DNA from 3 places in the Herbaspirillum sp. C9C3 genome. Region 1 is predicted to be linked to each of the others. Evidence: predicted binding sites of a transcription regulator. Region 1 holds the regulator's gene; each other region holds the start of a gene.
What was found. Region 1 encodes FliA, which starts transcription of late flagellar genes. Its sites were predicted from a motif close to CTAAAGTTTNNNNNNNNNNNGCCGNTA; they were not measured.
Positions count from the first base shown of each region.

Region 2: fliD (flagellar filament capping protein FliD) is a predicted target of FliA. The motif match lies at 4,312-4,338, and genes of this name have one in related genera.
Region 3: HNO82_RS18885 (DUF5610 domain-containing protein) is a predicted target of FliA. The motif match lies at 4,196-4,222, and genes of this name have one in related genera.

Region 1 covers NZ_JABFMQ010000001.1:165,324-172,913, reverse strand. Annotated here, with positions in the region: gene flgC (flagellar basal body rod protein FlgC) at 1-351, opposite strand, end outside; gene flgB (flagellar basal body rod protein FlgB) at 358-786, opposite strand; gene flgA (flagellar basal body P-ring formation chaperone FlgA) at 1,015-1,788, shown strand; gene flgM (flagellar biosynthesis anti-sigma factor FlgM) at 2,002-2,322, shown strand; gene HNO82_RS00820 (flagella synthesis protein FlgN) at 2,354-2,812, shown strand; gene HNO82_RS00815 (RNA polymerase sigma factor FliA) at 2,933-3,670, opposite strand; gene HNO82_RS00810 (MinD/ParA family ATP-binding protein) at 3,676-4,479, opposite strand; gene flhF (flagellar biosynthesis GTPase FlhF) at 4,514-6,007, opposite strand; gene flhA (flagellar biosynthesis protein FlhA) at 6,004-7,590, opposite strand, start outside.
Region 2 covers NZ_JABFMQ010000031.1:12,889-20,478, reverse strand. Annotated here, with positions in the region: gene HNO82_RS20135 (NAD-dependent succinate-semialdehyde dehydrogenase) at 1-954, shown strand, start outside; gene HNO82_RS20130 (GNAT family N-acetyltransferase) at 1,004-1,906, shown strand; gene HNO82_RS20125 (aspartate aminotransferase family protein) at 2,086-3,462, shown strand; gene HNO82_RS20120 (Lrp/AsnC family transcriptional regulator) at 3,606-4,100, shown strand; gene fliD (flagellar filament capping protein FliD) at 4,409-6,430, shown strand; gene HNO82_RS20110 (hypothetical protein) at 6,430-6,852, shown strand; gene HNO82_RS20105 (MaoC family dehydratase) at 6,936-7,391, shown strand; gene maiA (maleylacetoacetate isomerase) at 7,396-7,590, opposite strand, start outside.
Region 3 covers NZ_JABFMQ010000026.1:5,923-13,512, reverse strand. Annotated here, with positions in the region: gene HNO82_RS18900 (type IV pilus secretin PilQ) at 1-717, shown strand, start outside; gene aroKB (bifunctional shikimate kinase/3-dehydroquinate synthase AroKB) at 917-2,716, shown strand; gene HNO82_RS18890 (deoxyguanosinetriphosphate triphosphohydrolase) at 2,719-3,870, shown strand; gene HNO82_RS18885 (DUF5610 domain-containing protein) at 4,321-5,076, shown strand; gene HNO82_RS18880 (hypothetical protein) at 5,138-5,566, opposite strand; gene HNO82_RS18875 (Tex family protein) at 5,906-7,590, opposite strand, start outside.

The DNA.
Region 1 (7,590 bases):
TTCCACATTGGTCTGGTAAGAGCGCGAAGCCGAGATCATGTTGACCATTTCCTCGACCGGATTGACGTTGGGCATGGCCACGTAGCCATTGCCATCGGCCATGGGATGCTTGGGGTCATAGACCAGCTTGGGCGGGGCCTGGTCCTCGACCACGGCCGCGACCTTCACGCCGCTGTCCTTGACCCCGCCCACGGGAATGGCTTCGAACACCACCTGCTTGGCCTTGTAGGGCGTTCCGTCGGGGCTGGTGGCACTGTCGGCGTTGGCGATGTTGCTGGCCGTGGCATTGAGCCGCTGGGCCTGGGCGCTCATGGCCGAGCCGGCCACGTTGAAGATGTTGGAAAGAGACATGGTTTATCAACCCGGTTGGATGGCGTTCAACATGGCCTTGATCTGGCCGTTCACGGCAGTGACGCCGGCTTCGTAGCGAAGGCCGTTGTCGACGAATTCATTGCGTTCCACGTCCAGATCGACCGTGTTGCCGTCCACGCTGCCCTGGGCCGGCGTACGGTACTGCAAGGGCGAACCGCCGATGCTGCCCGGACCATTGTCGGGCGCGGTACCGGCCACGTGGGCCGCGGCAGTGCGCTCCAGCTGCAGGGGCGGCAGGGTGGTGCTCTTGCTGTCCAGCGCATTCTTGAGCGCATCGGCAAAGTTGACGTCACGCGCCTTGTAGTTGGGCGTGTCCGCATTGGCGATGTTGGACGCCAGCACTTGCTGGCGCTGGGCCCGCAGGTTCAGCGCCATCTCGTTGAAACGGAAAAAATCGTCGAGCTTAGAGACCATCGGGTCCTCCGGAAATACCGTCGCTGCGCCGCTCTCGCCTGCCCTTGCCTGGCCGCTTGCGGACTGCGCCGATGATGGAATTACGTAGGCTTGATCATACGTTCGGTCCCCGGACTCTAAGGGGCGATAAAGAGAGAAAAGCCTCCCCTGTTTGCGCTTTTGACCTCGCGCGCGCGAAGTAACATCACTGCCAAGATTCGCCTACGCCCTGCCGGCAAGTTGCACAACATGAAACACCTGAACCACCCCTTGCGCGCCCTGCGCCGCACCTTCGCCGCCCTGGCCCTGCTGGCAGCCGGCCTGGCGACGCTTGCGCCCGCACACGCCCAGATCAGCGCCAACGGCGCCAGCACGGCCAATACTCCCAATACGCCGCAAAAGCAGGACTTATCAGCCTTGCAACAAGTGGCGGAAGAATTCCTGAAAGGCCAGACCTCGGGCCTGCCCGGCAGCGTCACGGTCACCATCGACCCGGTCGATACACGCCTCACACTGGCGGCCTGCCTGGAACCGCAAGCCTTCATGCCCAATGGCGGCCGCCTGTTCGGCCGCACCACGGTCGGCGTCAAGTGCGTGGCGCCCTCCCCCTGGACCATTTACCTGCGCGCCAACGTCCAGGTGATCTCGGATTACCTGGTCGCCGCCGTACCGCTGGCCCAGGGCCAGACCATCAGCGCCAGTGACGTCACCCGCATCCACGGTGACATGTCGACCCTGCCCAGCGGGGTCGTCACCGAAGAATCGCAAGTGGTCGGCCGGGTGGCCAACATGTCTCTGCGCGCCGGCACGCCCCTGCGCCTGGATGCCATCCGCAACCAGCGCGTAGTGCAGCAGGGCCAGGCGGTGCGTGTGGTTTCGACGGGACCGGGTTTCCAGATCTCCACCGAAGCACGCGCCCTGACCAATGCCAACGAAGGCCAGATGGCCCAGGCCCGCACGGCAACCGGCCAGGTCGTCAGCGGCATTGCCAAGGCCGGCGGGATCCTGGAAATCAATTATTGAGCCGGCCAGGCCGGTTTCTTTATTGATATGAAGCAATTTCCCGGAGAGCAACGCCCAGGCGGAACGCAGCGGATCGCCCTGGCAGGAATGTGAAGAAAAGTACCCGAAATGCGCTGATTTCAGGTGCGGGAATGTTAAAGTTTGCCCAGAACTGGTCGATAATCCATACGACAGGCGGGTGCGCTGCGCCCCCACCCTACAAGGAATACTGCCGTGAACGTTAACGACGCCCTCAAATCCGCTGCCCTCAACACCGAGCAGACGCAGACGCAAGCCCGCACCACCGCCCAGGGCGGCGCTGCCGCCGGCAACGGCGCGGCTGCCACCGCCGCCACCTCGGACAGCGTGCGCCTGTCCAGCACCTACCAGGCGCTGGAAACCAAGGGCGACAGCAAGAGCAGCAGCTTTGACGCCAAGAAAGTGGCCGAGATCAAGGCCGCCATTGCCAATGGCACCTTCCAGATCGATCCCGAGAAGGTCGCCAATGGCCTGATCGATACCGTCAAGACCCTCATCAGCGCCCGCCCGGCCTGATCACCTTTCGTTTTTGCAGAGGATCTTTCGCATGAATCCGGCCAGCAAACTGTCCCAGGAACACGCTGCCATGTCGCGCCTGGTGGAAAAACTGACCCAGGAACAGGCTCTGCTGGCCGAAGCCACTGCGGAAGGGCTGACCGACATCATTTCCGAAAAAGCTGCCATCGTTGCTGAAATGTCCACCCTGGCTGGCAACCGTCATGCCTTGCTGGGTACGCTGGGCTACAGCGCAGATGAAGCCGGCATGCAGAAGTGGATGAATGAACAGGCCAGCGAGGCCGACCGCGATCTCTGGGCCGGCCTCTTCGAACTGGCCCAGGATGCCAAGGAACTGAACCGCGTCAATGGCCTGCTGATCGGCAAGAAGCTCTCCATCAACCAGAGCGCACTCACGATTCTGCAAGGCAAGACCGGCACTGGCAATTTCTATGGCCCCGACGGTCAGAACAGCATCAAATCCTCGGGCCGTCGACTGGGTGTGGTGTAACGCTTCCCGCTCAGGCGCGGTGACCAGCAAAAAGCCCGGCATGGCCGGGCTTTGTCGTTAACGTGTCTGCAAATGTGGCATCGGCAAATACGGCATGCTGCTCATTGTCGTACTGCGGACTCAGGCCACCCCGCTCCAGGAATGCTCGCGCAGATAGGTACGCATGCGCGAAATCGCCTGGCTGTGCAGCTGGCATACGCGCGATTCGGAGACACCCATGACCGCACCGATTTCCTTGAGGTTCATTTCCTGCTCGTAGTACAGCGCCATGAGGAGCTGCTCACGCTCGGGCAGGGCCTTGATGGAATCCACCACTGCTTCACGGAAACCGCCGTTGATCAGGCTCTGCAGCGGATCATCCTCACCCTCGCCGGTCTGATAGCGGTCCAGGAAGTGCTCATGACCGCCCTCGTCGTCGTGAAAGTCCTCGTAATAAATCAGTTGATGGCCACCACAGTCGGTCAGCAGGGCCTGGTAATCGCTCAGACTGATCTTCATGTGCTGCGCCACTTCCGCCTCCTGCGGCTGGCGGCCCAGTTGCTGCAGCAGGGTCTGCATGGCCTCTTCCACCTTGCGCGCATTCTGGCGGATGCTGCGCGGCAGCCAGTCGCTGCTGCGCAGTTCGTCGAGCATGGCGCCACGGATACGCTGCACGGCATAGGTCTCAAACTGCGCGCCATGGGTTTCCTCATAGCGGTTGACGGCGTCGAGCAGGCCCATCATGCCGGCCTGGATCAGGTCGTCCACCTCTACGCTGGGGGGCAGCTTGGCCTTGAGCTGATGCGCCAGCTTCCTGACCAGCGGCGCATGCTGCTCCAGCACGTCGTTCTTGCCCTTTTTTCCCTTGACGTTATACATGCACGTCACACTCCCAGGCTGGCACCGTCGGTGGCCATGCGGTAGCTGCTGCCGGTCGCGTCCGGGGTCGCCGTAAAGCGCTTGGAGAGGCGCTGGAACGCCAGCGCCGCCCCGGCGAAGGGAAACACGTCCATCACTGCCCGGCCCTGCCCGGTGGCCCGGCGGATATGGTCATCGGCCGGAATCGACCCCATGAAATTCAATTGCGCCGCCAGGTAACGGCTGGCAGCCTGGGCCATGTTGGCATAGACGGTGCGGGCTTCGGCTTCGGTGGCATCGTTGACGATGAGACTGAAGGGACGGCGACCGATACGGTCGCTCAGGCTCTTCAGGAGCACATAGGCCGATTTGATCGACGAGGCCGTGGTCGACACCTGAATCACGATCTCACCCATTTCCATGGTCGGCACCGGCAGCGACAGGTCGCGCGCCAGCACGCCATTGACCAGGGTGATCTCGGCCTGGCCGATCAGGCTGTCGAAGATCTCGGCCAGCCGTCCTGCGTGCGGGTCGGTGGCCGAAGGAACGCTGCGGCGGGCGATGCGCGCCATCGAAAATCCTTCCGGCAGCAGACGAGTAGCCTCGATCAAGGGACGCTCCATGCGCGCCACCTCCTGCAGCGTGGCCACGTCATGGCGCAAGCCGATGCGCGTCAACAGTCCGGTACTGGCCACGTCGCCATCCACGACCAGCACACTGTGCTTGGCCTGGGACAGCGAGGCCGCCAGGTTGATGAGCATGGCGCTCTTCTCTTCCTCGCCGAGGACGGAGAAGAAGGTAAACAGTCGCGGCACCGGCCTTTCCAGCATCCGGCGCAGTCCTGCTGCCTGGTCGATGTCGTAACTAGCCAAAGCTCACCTCGCGCAGGCCCTTGTCATTCATCGACATCGCGGTCGGCCCGATCACGCCCGGCAACTCGCCCTCCTGGAACTCGAAGGGCGCGGTTTCGCGCTTCTGCTTGAAGGCGCGGTCGGCCAGATACAGCTTGTTGGCCACGTGCAGATCTTCCGGCACGCGCTGACCATTGGCGACGTAATGCAGATTGAGCTTGTGGCGGATCACCACATCGAGCACATTGCCGATGGTGGCGGCTTCATCGAGTTTGGTGATGATGCAGCCGGCCAGACCGGAGCTGGAATAGGCATGCACTACTTCGTTCAGGGTCCCGCCGGTGGCGGTGGCGTTCAGGCACAGCAGGCGCTTGATGTCCACGCCGGCACCGGCCAGCATGGCGTCCTGCTCGGCCACCATCTGATCGCGCTGGCCCACGCCGGCGGTGTCGATCAGCACGGTGTGCTTGCCTTTCAACTCTTCCAGAGCGATGCGCAGGTCGGTCTCATCCTTGACCGAGTGCACCATCACGCCCAGGATCTTGCCGTAGATGCGCAGTTGTTCGTAACCGCCGATGCGGTAGCCGTCGGTGGTGATCAGGGCCAGCTTGCCGGAGCCGTGGCGCATCACGCAGCGCGCCGCCAGCTTGGCGGTGGTGGTGGTCTTGCCCACGCCGGTGGGGCCGACCAGGGCGAAGACGCCGCCGTTTTCGAGCAGCTCGTTTTCGTTGGCCAGGGTATTGAGGTTGCGTGCCAGCACCGACTTGACCCAGAACATGATGTCCTGCGACTTCGAGTTGGCGGGCAGGTTTTCGGTAATCAGACGCGACAGGCTGGCCGAAAAACCGGCCGCCAGCATTTCCTTGAGGACTACACCCTTGAGCGGGTCGCGCTTCTGCGTGCCGCCCCAGGAAATCTCGGCCAACTGGGTTTCCAGTACACCGCGCATGGAGCGGATTTCACTCATGACCTCGGACAGGATTTCATCATAGTCCTTGCCATCGAATTCGGGCAGCGCCGAGCGCGGGCGCATATCCTGCTCGCCGGACTCCTGCGCCTGCTGCGCCGAGGTCGCTGCCCGGCCGCCAGCGGCCTGCTCGGCGCGGCGGCTGCGCCAGACGCGGGCGTCGCTGGCCGATGCAGGTTCTGCCGCGCGCGCCGGGGTACGCGCCTGGGCGGGCTGATCCAGTAGTGGCGCGTTCTCGGGGCGTGCTGCGCGAGTGGGCTGCTGCGCCACCGGGGAGGACAGCAGGGCCGGACGCCGCGGCTGCTGGGCGCTGGGCAAGCCCGACTGCTGCTGCAGCGAAGCCGCCTGGGCACGTCCGTTCGGATCGCGCGCGCCGGTCGGCGCCACCAGGGTGGTCATGTCCTCGTTGGCCATGGCCAGGATCTCCACCCCGTCAGGAATGTTGCGGTTGGAGAGAATGACGGCATCCGGACCAAGCGCCTCGCGAACCTGGCGCCAGGCCTCGCGAGAAGAATTGGCGATAAATTTCTTGACGTTCATGCTTGCCCTCCAACTAGGCTGGTAACTTTAATCGTTTTCGACTCGGGGACTTCAGCGTGCGACAGCACGCGCAACTGCGGCATGGCGCGGCGCAAGAAGCGCGCCAGCAAGGTCCGCAGCGGTGCACCGACCAGCAGCACCGGCGCCAGGCCCATCTGTTCCTGGCGTTGCGCGGCCATCTCGGTCTGCTGTACCAGCGAATCGGCCAGGCCCGGCTCGATACCGCCGGTCTCGCCGCTGGCTTGCAGTGCCTGCATGAGCAGGCGTTCGAGCTTGGAATCGAGGGCCATGACGGCCAGCTCGTTCTCGCCCGGGAAAATCTGTTGCACGATGGCCCGGCCCAAGGCAATCCGCACAATCGCCGTGAGGTCGGTCGGGTCCTGAATGCGCGCGGCATGCTCGGCCAATGTTTCGATGATAGTGCGCATATCGCGGATATGCACCCCTTCCAGCAAGAGGTTTTGCAAGACCTTCTGCAGGGTGCCCAGCGGCAGCATCTTGGGCACCAGGTCTTCCACCAGCTTGGGGGCTTCCTTGGCCAGGTGGTCCAGCAGGCTCTGCACTTCCTGGCGGCCCAGCAGCTCGGCGGCATGGGTGGTGATGAGGTGATTGAGGTGGGTCGCCACCACGGTGCCGGCATCGACCACGGTATAACCCATGGTGGAAGCCTGTTCGCGCAGGCCGCTGTCGATCCACACGGCCGGCAGGCCGAAGGCCGGGTCCGAGGTCATCATGCCCGGCAGCGGACCGGTCACCATGCCGGGATTGATGGCCAGGTACTGGCCGGCATGTGCCTCGCCATTGCCCACTTCCACGCCCTTCAAGGTGATGCGATAGGCCGAGGGTTTCAGTTCCAGGTTGTCGCGGATATGAATCGGCGGCGACAGGAAACCGACCTCCTGGGCGAACTTCTTGCGGATACCCTTGATGCGCTTGAGCAGTTCCCCGCCCTGCCCCTTGTCCACCAGCGGAATGAGGCGATAACCCACTTCCAGGCCCAGGGTATCGACCGGCATGACGTCGTTCCAGGTGGCCTCCTCGGCCTCGGAGGGCGCGGCGGCCGAAGCCGCTGCCTGGGGCGCCGACGCAGCAGCCTCGGTCTTGGCCTTTTCGGTACGCTTGCCGATGGCATAAGCGCCGCCCCCCATGGCCGCCGCCAGCAGCAGGAAGGCAATGTGCGGCATGCCCGGGATCATGCCCATGCCGCCGATGATGATGGCGGTGATGTAGAGTACCTCCGGCTTGGCGAAGAGCTGATTGATCAGCTGTCCGCCCACGTCCTGATCGTTGGCCACGCGCGAGACCACCACACCGGCGGCCGTCGAGATGATCAGCGAGGGAATCTGCGCCACCAGGCCGTCACCGATGGCCAGCAACGTGTAGTTCTTCAGGGCTGCATCGAAGGCCAGGTCATGCTGCACCATGCCCACCACCAGGCCGCCGACGATGTTGACCACGGTCACGATGATGCCGGCGATGGCGTCACCGCGCACATACTTGGAGGCACCGTCCATGGCGCCGTAGAACTCGGACTCCTGCGCCACTTCCTTGCGGCGGGCGCGCGCCTCGGGCTCACCGATGAG
Region 2 (7,590 bases), on a different contig from region 1:
GGCTGCACGGTGGTCTGCAAGCCGGCCGAGGATACGCCGCTGACCTCGCTGGCGCTGATCCGCCTGGCGCTGGAAGCAGGCGTGCCGGCTGGCGTCATCAACATCGTCACCGCCTCGCGCGAACGCACCCCGGAAGTGGTCGACGTGTGGCTGGCCGACGGGCGCGTGCGCAAGATCAGCTTCACCGGATCGACCGCCGTGGGCAAGCACCTGGCGCGTCATTCGGCCGATACGCTCAAGAAACTCTCGCTGGAACTGGGGGGCAACGCGCCCTTCATCGTCTTTGACGATGCCGATGTGGATGCCGCCATCGATGGCGTGATGGCCGCCAAGTTCCGCAATGGCGGCCAGACCTGCGTGAGCCCCAATCGCATCTACGTGCAGGACAAGGTCTATGAAGCCTTCGTGGCCAAGCTGGGCGCGCGGGTCGCAGCGCTCAAGGTCGGTCCGGCCACCGATGCTGCCTCGCAGATCGGCCCCATGATCAATGCCCGCGCCATCGCCAAGATCGACCAGCACGTGCGCGATGCCATCGAACGGGGTGCGCGCGTGATCACCGGGGGCAAGCGCCTGCAGGGTCCCGGCTTTGAAAGCGACAACTACTACGCGCCTACCGTGCTGGCCAACGTCACCGGCGCGATGCAGTGCAGCTGCGAAGAGACCTTCGGACCGGTGGCGCCAATCACCCGCTTCGCCACCGAAGAGGAAGTGATCCTCGCCGCCAATGCCACGCCCTTTGGCCTGGCGGCCTATTTTTACTCGACCGATGTGCGCCGCATCCATCGCGTCACCGATGCCCTGGAAAGCGGTATCGTGGGCGTCAACGAAGGTGCGCTGGCGGCGGAAGCCGCGCCCTTCGGCGGTGTGAAGGAATCCGGTTATGGCCGTGAAGGTTCGGTACATGGCCTGGATGATTACCTGCATACCAAATACGTTTGCCAGGGCCAGCTCTGAGGCAGGCTTTGCACTGCCGCCCCTCCCACTGAAACCAACAGGAGTCCCCATGCCCGCGCTGTCCACCCACGATCCCGAGACCGTCCGCGCGCCCTTGCCCGATCTGCTCTTGCGGCCCATGGCCGCAGATGACCTGGGCCACTGCCACCGGCTGTCGCTGCGCTTCAAGTGGCCGCACCGGCTGGAAGACTGGAATTTCCTGCTGCAGATGGGGCAAGGCTACCTGCTCGAAAATACGGCATCGGATGCCCCGCTGCGCACGGTGGGCAGCGTGGTCTGCACCACCTATGGCGAGCACCACGCAGTCATTGGCATGTTGCTGGTGCAGACCGAGTTGCAGCGGCGCGGCCTGGGACGGCGGCTCATGCAGCACGCCGCCAGCCAGGTCAATGGCCGCAGCCTCATCGTCAATGCCACGGCTGCCGGCATGCCGCTCTACAAGCAACTGGGTTTCGTGCAGCAGGATGTGCTGCACCAGTTCCAGGGATCCTCGGCGCAACCGGTGCTGGTCTCACTGCCACCGGGCGAGCGCGTGCGGCCGATGGGCAAGAATGACGTGCATCGCCTGCTGGAACTGGATGCCCAAGCCACCGGCATGGATCGCAGCAAGCTGCTGCTGGCACTGCTGGAGATGTCGGAAGGTGTGGCACTGGACCGTGATGGCGAGATGCTGGGCTTTGCGCTGGTGCGCCGCTTCGGCCACGGGCGCGTGATCGGGCCGGTGGTGGCGCCGGACGCGGAACGTGCCAAGGGATTGATCGCGCACTGGATCAATACCTATTCGGATTCGTTCATCCGCATCGACGTATTCGAATCGAGCGGCCTGCCGGCCTGGTTCGACAAGCTGGGCCTGACCTGCGTGGACCACGTCACGCGCATGTGCAAGGGTGAAGCGCCGGCGCGCGATGCGGGCATGCAGCTGTTTTCCATCGTCAATCAGGCGCTAGGCTGAGGTGGTCGTGCTGCTGCCGCAGAAAATGCCGCAGCAGCGCGCAAAACCCATGAAGATGCTTTTTCAGGCCCGCATCTTGCGCATCGGCTGCGAGGCCAGGGGCATAGGATAGAACACATGCCGGTTGTGCCGTTTGCCTGCACGGCCTTGTTCAACGCATCTTCAGCGAGTCCATCTCTATGCAAACTTCCGCCCTGGCCGCGCTTGACCGCAGCCACCTGATCCACCCTGTTGCCAGCTTCCGCGAACATGAAGAGCTGGGCCCCATCATCCTCAAGTCCGGCCAGGGTGCCTACCTGACCGACCACCAGGACAAGCAGTTGCTGGATGCCTTCTCGGGCCTGTGGTGCGTCAATACCGGGTATGGTCAGCAGAGCGTGATCCGCGCGGCCACCGAGCAGATGCAGCGCCTGCCGTATGCCACCGGCTATTTCCACTTCGCCTCGGAACCGGCCATCCTGCTGGCCAAGAAGCTGGTGGACATCAGCCCGGCATCGTTGAAGCACGTCTACTTCACGCTGGGCGGCTCGGACGCGGTAGATGCGGCCATTCGCTACATTACGCACTATCACAATTCCATCGGCAAGCCGGGCAAGAAGCATTTCATCTCGCTGCAACGCGGTTATCACGGCTCGTCTTCCGTGGGGGCGGGCCTGACGGCGCTGCCCAATTTCCATTTCAATTTCAACCTGCCGCTGCCGACCCAGCATTACCTGCCCTCGCCTTATCCCTACCGCAGCGAGCTGCAGGGTGACGAAGCGATCATCGCGGCCTCGGTGCAATCGTTGCGCGACAAGGTCGCCGAACTGGGCGCGGACAATGTCGCCGCCTTCTTCTGCGAACCGATCCAGGGCTCGGGTGGCGTGGTGGTGCCGCCCAAGGGTTGGTTGAAGGCCATGCAGCTGGCCTGCAATGCACTGGACATTCTGTTCGTGGTGGACGAAGTCATTACCGGTTTCGGGCGCACCGGTCCGATGTTCGCCTGCCTGGATGAGGACGTGCAGCCCGACCTGATGACCATGGCCAAGGGCCTGACCGCGGGTTACGCGCCCATGGGTGCGGTGATGATGTCGGACCGCATCTACAACGGTATTGCCGATGGCGCGCCGATGAGCACCGTGGTCGGCCATGGCCAGACCTACTCGGCCCATCCGGTCAGTGCGGCGGTGGCGCTGGAGGTCCTGCGGCTGTATGAGGAAGGCGGCCTGCTGGAAAACGGCCGCCGTCTGGAACCGGTGTTTGCCGGTGGCCTGCGCGCGCTGCTGGATCATCCGCTGGTGGGCGATGCCCGCAGCCGGGGCCTGCTGGGTGCGCTGGAACTGGTGGCCGACAAGACGACCAAGGCGCGCTTCGCGCCGGAACTGAAGCTGCATGATCGCATCTTCCAGGTGGCCTATCGGCACGGGCTGGTGTTCCGCGCCTTTGGCGACAACATCCTCGGCTTCGCACCGGCGCTGTGCTATACCGAAGACGATTTTGCGCTGATGTTTGCGCGTCTGCGGGCCATCCTCGATGAAGTGCTGGCCCAAGCCGAGGTTCGCCAGGCCGTGCGCTGAAGCGGCCAATGCGAGTATCGCCTCCTGTCCGATGGGGAAATCACGGCGGGAGGGGTTAAAATGCCCTGCTACATCCTGCCGGACTTCGCTGCGTGACACACGCGCGCAAGACCGGCAGGCTGAGTCGAATAACCCGAGGCAACATGATGACTAACGGCGCGTTGAAACTGGACCGGATCGATCTGAGGATTTTGTGTCACCTGCAGCAAAATAGCCGCATTACCAATGTAATCCTGGCCGACGCCGTCGGCCTCTCCCCCAGCCCCTGCCTGATCCGCGTCAAGCGCCTGGAGAAGGCTGGCTACATCAGCGGCTATGGCGCCTATATCCGCCTGGAAAAGCTGGCCGACGTCCAGATCGTCTTCACCGAAGTGACGCTGTCGGACCATCGCCGCGAAGACTTCGCCAAGTTCGAAGCCACCATCCGCAATGTCGATGAGATCATCGAATGCCATCTGGTCAGCGGTGGCTATGACTACCTGCTCAAGTTCATGACCCGCAGCGTGGTGCACTACCAGAGCGTGATCGAGTCGCTGCTGGAACAGAACCTGCGCATCGAGAAGTATTTCAGCTACATCGTCATCAAGTCGCCGTTCATCAAGCACCACTACCCGCTGGAAAAGTTCATCCAGACCTGAGTCCGCTGGCGGGCCATCGCCCGTTGGCGGGCCGCGCGGCCCCTTCTGCGCAAGTTCCTTCATTTCGCCCCGCAAGCGCCGTCCCCGCGCGCCTGCCCCTGGCGGCTGCCTGAGCCGCCATCACGACAGGCCGCAACGGCCCGCTTGCAGCATCTCCATCCAATCTCCACAAAAACCCCCGGAAATCCCCACCATCGGTCAGCAAACTGCCCTTTACTTTTGTAAAGATGCGCCGTTAACCTTCGGGTGTGCTGACGGACCGTCAGTTTCTCAAATTACTAGAAAATCATCGTTATTCAGGGGTCAACATGGCAACTTCCACGGGGACGGTATCGACATCGGCCGGTCCGCTTGACGTCGCGACGCTGGTCAATCAGCTCATTGCGGTGGAGAGCAAATCCAGACTCACACCACTGAAGGCCAAGGAAAGCGGGTTCAATACGCTCATCTCCGCCTATGGTTCGCTCAAGAATGCGCTATCGAGCTACCAGAGTGCGTTGAAGCTCATGACGGCCGCCAGCTTCAGCGCCCAGAAGACTACCGTCTCCAACGCCGGCGCCGGCAGCAACCTGACCACCGATCCGTTCACGGCCGAGGCCAACAGCGACGATTCGACCAAGGTCCTGGCGCAGAAGCTCAAATCCGGCGGCTATGCCAGCGGCACCACCTTCAATGCCGGCGACTCCATCGCCATCAAGGTCGGCACCGGCTCGCCCCGCTTCATCACCTTGCAGGCCAATGCCACGCTGGCCGGGGTGCGTGACGCCATCAACGCCGCCAAGGCGGGCGTGTCGGCCTCCATCGTGACCGATGGCAGCGGCGCCCATCTGGTGCTGGAAGCCAATACCGGCGGCACGGCCAACACCATCAAGCTCACGGCCAACAACTCGCTGGCGGGGCTGAACTACGACCCGGCGGTCGCGGGCTCGGTCACCCAGATCCAGGCCCCGCGCGACGCCACCAAGGCCGCCGCCGGCAAGTACAGCATCGGCGTGAACCAGCTGGCGCAGGCGGTCAAGGTCAGTTCGGCCGGCATCGCACCGGGCACGACCTTCGACAATGGCGTGCTGGCCATCAAGACCGGCAACGGCTCGACCACCCTGATCCAGCCCAAGTCCAACACCTTGGCCGGCGTGCGCGACGCCATCAATGCCAGCGAGGCGGGCGTGAATGCGGCCATCGTCAGCGACGGCAGCAACGACCACCTGGTGCTGACCGCCAAGGACAGCGGTGCGGCCAACAGCCTGCGGGTGAGCGGCACGGGCAATTTCGCGGTGTTCAACTTCGACCCGAGCGGCACCGTCACCACCACCGGCGTGGCGACCAACCAGACCTATGGCACGGGCAGCCTGACGCTGCAGGTGGGCAGCACGTCCTTCACCATCACCCCGAGCGATCTCGACAACAGCGGCGCGATCGGACTGAACGACGTGATGAAGGCCATCAACGATGCCGGCACCGGGGTCACCGCCAGCATCAGCAATGACGGCAGCAAGGACCATCTGGTGCTGACCCCGGCCGGCAATGCGCCCATCAAGCTGGTCGGCAGCAATGACTACGCCGACCTGGCCGGCAGCAGCATGGGGCAGTTGGCCAAGGCGCAGGATGCCCGGCTGACCATCGATGGCGTGGCCGTGACCAGCACCACCAACAAGGTCAGCAATGCGATTTCGGGGGTGACGCTCAATCTGACCAAGCTCACCACCCCGGCCGACGACTTTTCGCTGTCCGTCACCAACGACACCAGCGGTCTGACCACGGCGGCCAACAGTTTCGTGAGCGCCTACAATACGCTGGCCAAGGCGGTCGCCAACCTCACCAGGCAGACCCCGTCCACCACCAAGGGCCAGGCCAGTACCGGCTCCCCGCTGGCAGCCGAGTCCTCGGTACTGAGCATGATGGCGCAGATCCGCAGCACCATGCTGGGTGCGCTGGGCGCGGACGGTCGCATGAATCTCTCGCAGGTGGGGATCTCGTTCCAGAAGGATGGCACGCTGGCGCTGGAGGCCAGCAAGCTGACGGCGGCGGGCAACAAGGATTTCGAGGCGGTCAGCAATCTCTTCAGCGGCGCCGGCGGCGTGGTACCCAAGCTGCAGAAGGTGATGGACAGCATCCTCGGCGACAGCGGCACGCTGGCCGCCAAGACCCGCGGGCTGCAGGACAGCCTCAAGATCGTGACCGACCAGCAGAGCGCCGCCAATACACGACTGCAGAACCTGAAGGACAACTACACCAACCAGTTCAACCGGCTCAATCTCACGCTGGCGACCATGCAGTCGCGGCAAAGCTATCTGACGCAGCAGCTGGCGAAGTTGTCCAAGTCGTCGTGATGAACAGGGTCGCGCCAGATGGCGTGGCCGGGGAAGCGGTGACACCCGTTTGCAGGGAGCGCGTCGCCGCTGCATCGAAGAAATCCCAAGTTGCTCCGCTTCATCCGAAGCCCAATGGATTCTGGCAACGCATGTTCGCGGCACGGCATGATGGAAGGCTATGGAACCCTCACCTGCGACGCGTCTTCCCGCATCTCGATGCGCACCGCTCAGTGGCACAACATCGCAAGGCCATCCATGATGCACTGGAAACGAACCGGCAATTGCGTAACCGCATCGCCCATCACGAACCGATATTCCATCGTGCGCTGGAGGCCGAGTATCGATTGATCGGCCAACTGATCGCGTGGCGTTCACCACAGACCTTCTGCCGGATGCACCAGCACCAGCAAATCACCACCTGGCTGGCCGCCCGTCCATAGATGGCGCGGTATCGTTATACTGGTTGTCTACCTCATGACGACAACAAGCACCTTGCAGCGTGCAAACCAGGAATGGAGACACAGTGACCACCCTCAACTACCTCGATGACTTCCAACCCGGCCAGGTATTGCGCTCGCCGGGCACGCTCACCGTGAGCGCCGAAGAGATCAAGCAGTTCGCCCAACAATACGATCCCCAACCCTTTCACCTCGACGAAGCGGCGGCGCAGCAGACTTTCTTCCGCGGCCTGGCCGCCAGCGGCTGGCATACTGCCGCGCTGACCATGCGCCTGCTGGTCGATACCCTGCACATCCAGGGCGGCATCATCGGTGCCGGCTTCGATGAATTCCGCTGGCCGCGTCCGACACGTCCGGGCGATGTGCTGCGTCTTGAAGCGGAAGTGCTCGGCATCAAGACCTCGCAATCCAAGCCGCAGCAGGGTTTCCTCAACCATCGTGTGACCACCTACAACCAGCACGACGAAGCCGTGCTCATCATGACCGGCAACCTGCTGGTACCGCGCCGCAGCCCGGGCTGAACGCTTACGCGGCGTCGGGCTGGCGTGCCGGATGCGCCTGCTCGAAAGCGGGCAGCGCATTGCAGGCAGCCTCGATGGCGCACAGCGTCGGGTACGGTGCCATGTCCACTTCGAAACGGCGTGCGTTGAAGATCTGCGGAACCAGGAAGCAATCGGCCATGGTCGGGGCGTCGCCCACGCAGAAGTGACCACGTGTGGT
Region 3 (7,590 bases), on a different contig from region 1:
AACCTGGGCGTCAAGCTCGGGCTGGCCGCTACCACTCGTGGGGCCGCCGTGGGCAATGGCTACGCCGCCATCGGCGAGCGCAGCGGCCAGACACCCGCCACACCTGATCTGTACCTGCGCGAACCGGCCCTGAACTTGCCGGCCGATGGACTCAGCGGTGCCGCCCCCGGCAGCTTCGCCTTCACCCTCTTCAATGCCGCCGCGCAGCGCTTTCTCAACATCGAATTGTCGGCGCTGGAGGCCGAAGGCCGCGGCAAGATCGTCTCCAGCCCGCGCCTGGTCACCGCCGACCAGCAGGCCGCGCTGATCGAACAGGGCGAAGAAATTCCCTACCAGCAAGCCGCCGGTAACGGCAGCACCGCCACCGCCTTCAAGAAAGCCAACCTGAAGCTGGAGGTCACCCCCCAGATTACGCCGGATGGCAACGTCATCCTCGATGTGGACGTCAACAAGGACAGCCGGGGCAGCGTCACGCCCGGCGGACTGGCCATCAACACCAAGCACATCAAGACCAAGGTCCAGGTGGAGGATGGCGGCACGGTCGTCATCGGCGGCATCTATACCCAGACCGACAATGACCATGAGACGCGGGTGCCGCTGCTGGGCGACATCCCGGTGCTGGGGGCGCTGTTTCGCAGCCAGAGCAAGGTGCGGGACAAGACTGAACTGCTGATCTTCCTGACCCCACGCATCGTCGCCGCGCCGCGCCCGTATTGAGCCGCAAGGCCCTGACCACGGGATTTTTCCCCGGTGGCGGGGCAAAGAACGGTAAAATCGCTGTTCCAGGCCCGTGGCGCCGGGCGCGAGCCCGCCAGCAGCGGGCAACACAGCCGTCCACCGGGCGGCAGGCGACCGTGCCGGCAGACGTGCGGCGCCATGACATTGGCCAGTAGCGCAAAGCGCAGAATTCTTAGATATGACGGGAAGCATCTTCCTTGTCGGCCTGATGGGAGCCGGCAAGACCACCATAGGCCGGGCCCTGGCCAAAAAGCTGAACAAGCGTTTCGTCGATTCGGACCACGAGATCGAAGCGCGGACCGGCGCCACCATCCCGGTGATCTTCGAGATCGAGGGCGAGGAGAACTTCCGTCGCCGCGAAGCCGAGGTCATCCGCGAGCTCGCAGCCCAGCCCGACATCGTGCTGGCCACGGGCGGCGGTGCGATCCTGCGTGCCGAGAATCGCGAGAATCTCAAGAAAGGCGGCACCGTCGTCTACCTGCGTGCCAGCATCAACCAGATCCTGCAACGCACCGGGCGCGACAAGAACCGTCCGCTGCTGCAAACCGCCGACCCGCGCCGCAAGCTCGAAGAGCTTTCGCGCCAGCGCGATCCGCTGTATCGCGAAGTGGCCGACTTCGTGGTCGAGACCAACCGGCCCAATGTGCAGTTCCTGGTACAGACCATCATCAGCCACCTGGAACTCTCGCCCAAGGAAGGTGCCTGGCAAGCGGTACCGGCACCTGAGGAAACCATCGTCCTGGAAACCGCCAGCGCAGTCCTGACCCAGGCTGCCGATGGCACCACCACGCTCTCGCGCAGTCATTCCACCCAGATCCTTCATGGCGCTGTCAGCGCCGAACCCAGCCTTCGCAGCATGAACCAGCACATCGCCTCCGCCGCCACCACGATCGCCTCCCTGACCCTCAACGTCGACCTGGGCGAGCGCAGCTATCCCATCCACATCGGCCGCGGGCTGCTGGACGACCCCACCCTGCTGCCGCAATACGTCAAGGGCAAGCGCGTGGCCATCGTTACCAATGACAAGGTCGGCCCGCTCTACCTGGACAAGGTAGCGCAGGCCCTGCGCGCAGCCGGCAAGCAGGTCACCGAGATCGTGCTGCCCGATGGCGAAGAGGAGAAGAACTGGGCCAGCCTGATGAAGATCTTTGATCGTCTGCTGGCCGACAAGTGTGATCGCAAGACCACTCTGGTCGCACTGGGTGGCGGCGTGATCGGCGACCTCACCGGCTTTGCCGCGGCCTCCTACATGCGCGGCGTGCCCTTCGTGCAAGTGCCCACGACCTTGCTCTCGCAGGTGGATTCGTCGGTCGGCGGCAAGACCGGCATCAATCATCCGCTGGGCAAGAACATGATCGGGGCCTTCTACCAGCCGCAGGCCGTCATCGCCGATACCGCCACCCTGCACACCCTGCCTCCGCGCGAGCTGGCGGCCGGCATTGCCGAAGTCATCAAGCACGGCGCCATCATCGATGCGCCCTTCTTCGACTGGATCGAAACCAATATGGCGCGCCTGGTCTCCAAGGATGACGCCGCCCTGGCCTATGCCATCCAGCGCTCCTGCGAGATCAAGGCCGAGGTGGTGCGCCAGGACGAGCGCGAAGGTGGCCTGCGCGCCATCCTCAACTTCGGCCACACCTTCGGCCACGCCATCGAGAATGGCCTTGGTTATGGTCAATGGCTGCATGGTGAAGCGGTGGGCTGTGGCATGGTGATGGCGGCGGACCTGTCGCAGCGCCTGGGCTACATCGATGCCGCCACGTGCGAACGCATCCGAGCCGTGACCGCCGCCGCCGGCCTGCCCACCGTGGCTCCCGACCTGGGCACGGAACGCTGGCTGGACCTCATGGAAGTGGACAAGAAGAATGAAGGTGGCGCGATCAAGTTCATCCTGATCAAGCCGCTGGGCAGTCCTCTGATTACCAACGCGCCGCAGGAGTTGCTCTTGCAAACCCTGGCGGCCTGCACCGGAGCATGAACATGCACACTGAAGCGCCTGACCATCTCGCCCCCTATGCCGCCCACTCGGCAAGTTCGCGAGGTCGGCGCTACAGTGAAACCCCGCCCGGATCGCGCAGCGAGTTCCAGCGCGACCGTGACCGCATCGTCCACTCCACCGCCTTCCGCCGTCTCGAATACAAGACGCAGGTCTTCGTCAATCATGAGGGCGACCTGTTCCGTACGCGCCTGACCCACAGCATCGAAGTCGCACAGATCGCCCGTTCGTGCGCGCGCAACCTGCAACTGAACGAAGACCTGGTGGAAGCCATCTCGCTGGCACACGACCTGGGCCACACTCCCTTCGGTCATGCCGGGCAGGACGAGCTGAACCACTGCATGAAGCATCACGGCGGCTTCGAGCACAACCTGCAGAGCCTGCGCGTGGTCGATGAACTGGAGCAGCACTACGCTGCCTTCGATGGCCTGAACCTCACCTTCGAGACGCGCGAGGGCATCCTCAAGCACTGCTCCCTGCACAATGCCCGGCAGCTGGGCGAGATCGGCGTGCGTTTCCTGGAAAAGAAACAGCCTTCGCTGGAAGCGCAACTGGCCAACCTGGCCGACGAGATCGCCTACAACAATCACGACATCGACGATGGCCTGCGTTCCGGACTGCTGACCATGGAACTGATGAGCGAAGTCGATTTCTTCGCGCGCCATCTGCGCGAGGTCGAACAGACCTACCCCGGCATCACTGGCCGTCGCGTCATTCATGAGACGGTGCGTCGCATGATCAATGCACTCATCATCGATCTGAACCAGACCTCGCGCAGCCGCATCGCCGAGATCGCACCCCGCGACATCGAAGATGTACGCAATGCACCGCAGTTGATCGCCTTCTCCGATGCCATGGCTGCCGAAGCCGCCATCCTGAAGAAATTCCTGCGCGAGAAGCTCTACCGCCATTACCAGGTCAACCGCATGACCGCCAAGGCACGCCGCATCATCGCCGAGATGTTCGACACCTTCATCGGCCAGCCCAACCTGCTGCCGCCGGATTATCAGGTCAAGGGCATCGTCGATGAAACCCAACGGCTGGACAAGCAGGCGCGCAAGGTGGCCGACTACATCGCGGGCATGACGGATCGCTATGCCATCCGCGAACATCGACGCCTGTTCGTGATGGAGTGAGGCGTGAGCGAGTGGGTGCAAAGCCCACGTTGAACGCAGTGTCTCGAGACGTTGCGTTTTCATTCAGCTCATCCGTGCGCGCTCATTGTCTTGCTGCCAGCACGATTTCATTACCTCACTGCAATTGAAATCCCGCTGCCAGCAACGTGCGCACATTTCGTTACATTTTTTCTTGATTGCCTGTGCCCATCGCAGGCCGCCCGACGGCACGCACGGTATCGCCGCAAATCCTTTTCCAGCAAGGCTCTTCGAAAGATTGCGCGAATGCAATGCAGACTTGTCAACGAACTGCCCCAGAAACTGAAGGATGTAAATTTCTGTCAACATCAAGTCCGCTTTGAACGGGCCGTTATGCAGCAATGGAGTGGATGCGCATGGTGCGCAGTTTCGCTTCCGTGGATCCGTCTCCCCCTTGATGCCCGGATCCCCTTTCTTTTTCAGGAGACCGTCATGGCAATCGGCAACACCACCGGCTTGGACACCAAGTCCCTGCTGCCCACCACCTCCGCTTCCCCCTCGTCGAGCTCTGCAGGGGGGTCTGGCAACGACCAACTGTCCGCGACCTCGGACGACAGCGCCAGCAGCGACAAGATCGCCCAGGCCAAGCAAGCCAACCTGCTCACCGTGAGTGGTGCCAAGGCCCAGTTCAACCTGTCCATCGTGCAATCATCGCTGGAGGTGTCGCTACAGACTCAGAGCGATCCGCTGTCATTGGTCTACAAGACGGCCATCGAGAACATCAACGACATCCTGCGCCCGCAGCTGGGCGACAACGCAATCCAGACGGCGGCAACGCAAGACAATTCGCCCGAGGCTACGGCCGGGCGTATCGTTTCCTTCATCACCAACATGTTCGACCTCTTCAAGCAGAACAACCCGGACAAGGAAGACGCCAGCAACATCGATGACTACATGAATCTCATCTTCAAGGGCGTCGACCAGGGCTTCAAGGAAGCCCGCGGCATTCTCGATAGTCTCAACGTGCTGCAGGGTGACATCGCCGGCAACATCGACAAGACCTACGACCTGGTTCAAAAGGCGCTGGGCGACTTCATCAACAAGGTCAAGGGCGGCAAGCAGGAGGGTGAGGATGGCACCGGCAGCGATGGCAATGCGGATGGCCAGAGCGGCACGCTGGTGGCCAGCGAGACGACGGTAAGCATTTCCGTCTCGGTGAGCCAGACGCGGATCAGTACCAGCGCGTGATGCGATCCGGCGCCAAGCTGGACATCACCCTGCTGACGGTCGCCAACGGGCGGCCGTTTTTTTATCGGTCTTTGGAAAGGCCATCGAGCCATTCGACTGTCTCGTCAAAGCCGCTGTTCTGCGCATGGACGTTGACGGCCCTGAACAACAGACAGTGAAAGACCAGGGAGAGAATCTGGGCCGCGAAGAAGAACAACCATTTTCCGGGGCCACCGGAAAATTGGAATTCCGGCTCGAAGATGAGAAAGAGCTCAATCGCGCTGGCCACGGCCTGGATCACGCACAGTATCTTCATCACCACGGCGCCGATCCGGCTGGGATGGAGGTAATGAATCCACGGTATGGCGGCGATCACAAGGAGCAGCAGAACATCGAAACCGATCGGCGGACCGAACCGCCTCATGATCAGGCGCAAGATGGTATTGAAAGTACCGAAGGCGATGAAGGCAAGCAAGGCCTTCAGCAGACGGGGATGATCGAGTTGATACACGGACCTTGATTCCAAATCACGCTCCTTGACATATTGAAGCGCATGGTCTGGATGAGAGGATGCAACGCTGTGTCATCTCATCGACAGACTGCGCATAGGCGGGCAGCCATAGTAATGAAAGAGGAGATGAGCCCTCGCAGAAGCGATGCTTTACCTTCCAAAACTAAAAATAGTTGGAGAAGATGAACACGCTGAAGTGCACATGGTGAACAGCCGCAAAAAAAATGGCTGCTCCCGTCAGGAGCAGCCATCTTCCCTACCTAGCAGCACGGTACGGCAGGTATGGGCATGAACATCCACAAACGCGGAGGCCGATCACACGCCCATCAATCGATCACATCACCCACGCAACTTGGCAAACGCCGCCGCCATCGCATTGTTGGCCGGTGCCTGCTCACGCCCGCGCTGGTTCTGGTGTTGCGACAGACGGCGCGAATCGGTGCGATCACCGCGCTGTTCGTTGCGCGCGCCCGGGGCAGGCGCGGTGTCGTTCAGGCGCATGGTCAGGGCGATGCGCTTGCGCTTCTCATCCACTTCCAGCACCTTGACCTTGACCACCTGGCCCGCCTTGACCACGGTGTGCGGGTCCTTCACGTAGCTGTTGGACAGCGCCGAGATGTGGACCAGGCCATCCTGATGCACGCCGATGTCGACGAAGGCACCGAAGGCCGCCACGTTGGTGACCACGCCTTCCAGGATCATGTCCACGCGCAGGTCCTTGATCTCTTCCACGCCTTCCTTGAAGGTCGCGGTGGTGAATTCAGGACGCGGGTCGCGGCCCGGCTTGTCGAGTTCCTTCAGGATGTCGGTGACGGTGGGCACACCGAACTTCTCATCGGCATACTTGGCCGGCGACAGGCCCTTCAACAGCGAGGTCTGGCCCAACACGCTCTTCACATCCTTCTTGATGTCGGCCAGGATCTTTTCCACCAGCGGATAGGATTCCGGGTGCACTGCCGAGGCATCCAGCGGGTTCTCGCCATTCATCACGCGCAGGAAGCCGGCGGCTTGCTCGAAGGTCTTGTCGCCCAGGCGCGGCACCTCGCGCAGCGCGGCGCGGGAATTGAACATCCCCTTCATGTCCCGGTAAGACACGATGCTCTGCGCCACGCTGGCGTTGAGCCCGGAGACGCGCGCCAGCAGCGGTGCGGAAGCGGTGTTCACGTCGACGCCCACCGCGTTGACGCAGTCCTCAACCACGGCATCCAGCGAGCGCGCCAATTGCGACTGGCTCACGTCGTGCTGGTACTGGCCCACGCCGATGGACTTGGGATCGATCTTGACCAGCTCGGCCAGCGGATCCTGCAGGCGGCGCGCAATCGAGACCGCGCCACGCAGCGACACGTCCAGGTCAGGCAATTCCTTGGAGGCGAATTCGGAGGCCGAATACACCGATGCGCCCGCTTCGGATACCACGATCTTGGTGAGCTTGAGCTCCGGGCGGAGTTTGATGAGGTCCTGGGCCAGCTTGTCGGTTTCACGCGAGGCGGTGCCGTTGCCGATCGAGATCAGCGAGACATTGTGCTTCTCGGCCAGTTGCGACAGGGTATGCAGCGAACCGTTCCAGTCATTGCGCGGCTGGTGCGGATAGATGGTGTCGGTGGCCACGACCTTGCCGGTGGCGTCCACGATGGCGACCTTCACGCCGGTACGCAGGCCGGGGTCCAGACCCATGGTCGAACGCGGGCCGGCCGGTGCAGCCAGCAGCAGATCCTTCAGGTTGCGGGCGAAGACGTTGATGGCTTCGGCCTCGGCCTTCTCGCGCAGATTGGTCATCAGCTCGGTTTCGAGGTGCATGAAGACTTTCACGCGCCAGGCCCAGCGCACCGTGTCGGAGAGCCACTTGTCGGCCGGACGGCCCTTGTTGGACACACCGAAACGTGAAGCAATGCGACCTTCGCAGGGATTGTGCGGCGCATCCCACTTCGGCTTCTCTTCTTCGGTATCCAGGCGCAGGATGACGTTCAACATCTCTTCGCGGCGGCCACGGAACAGCGCCAGCGCACGGTGCGAGGGGATGGTGG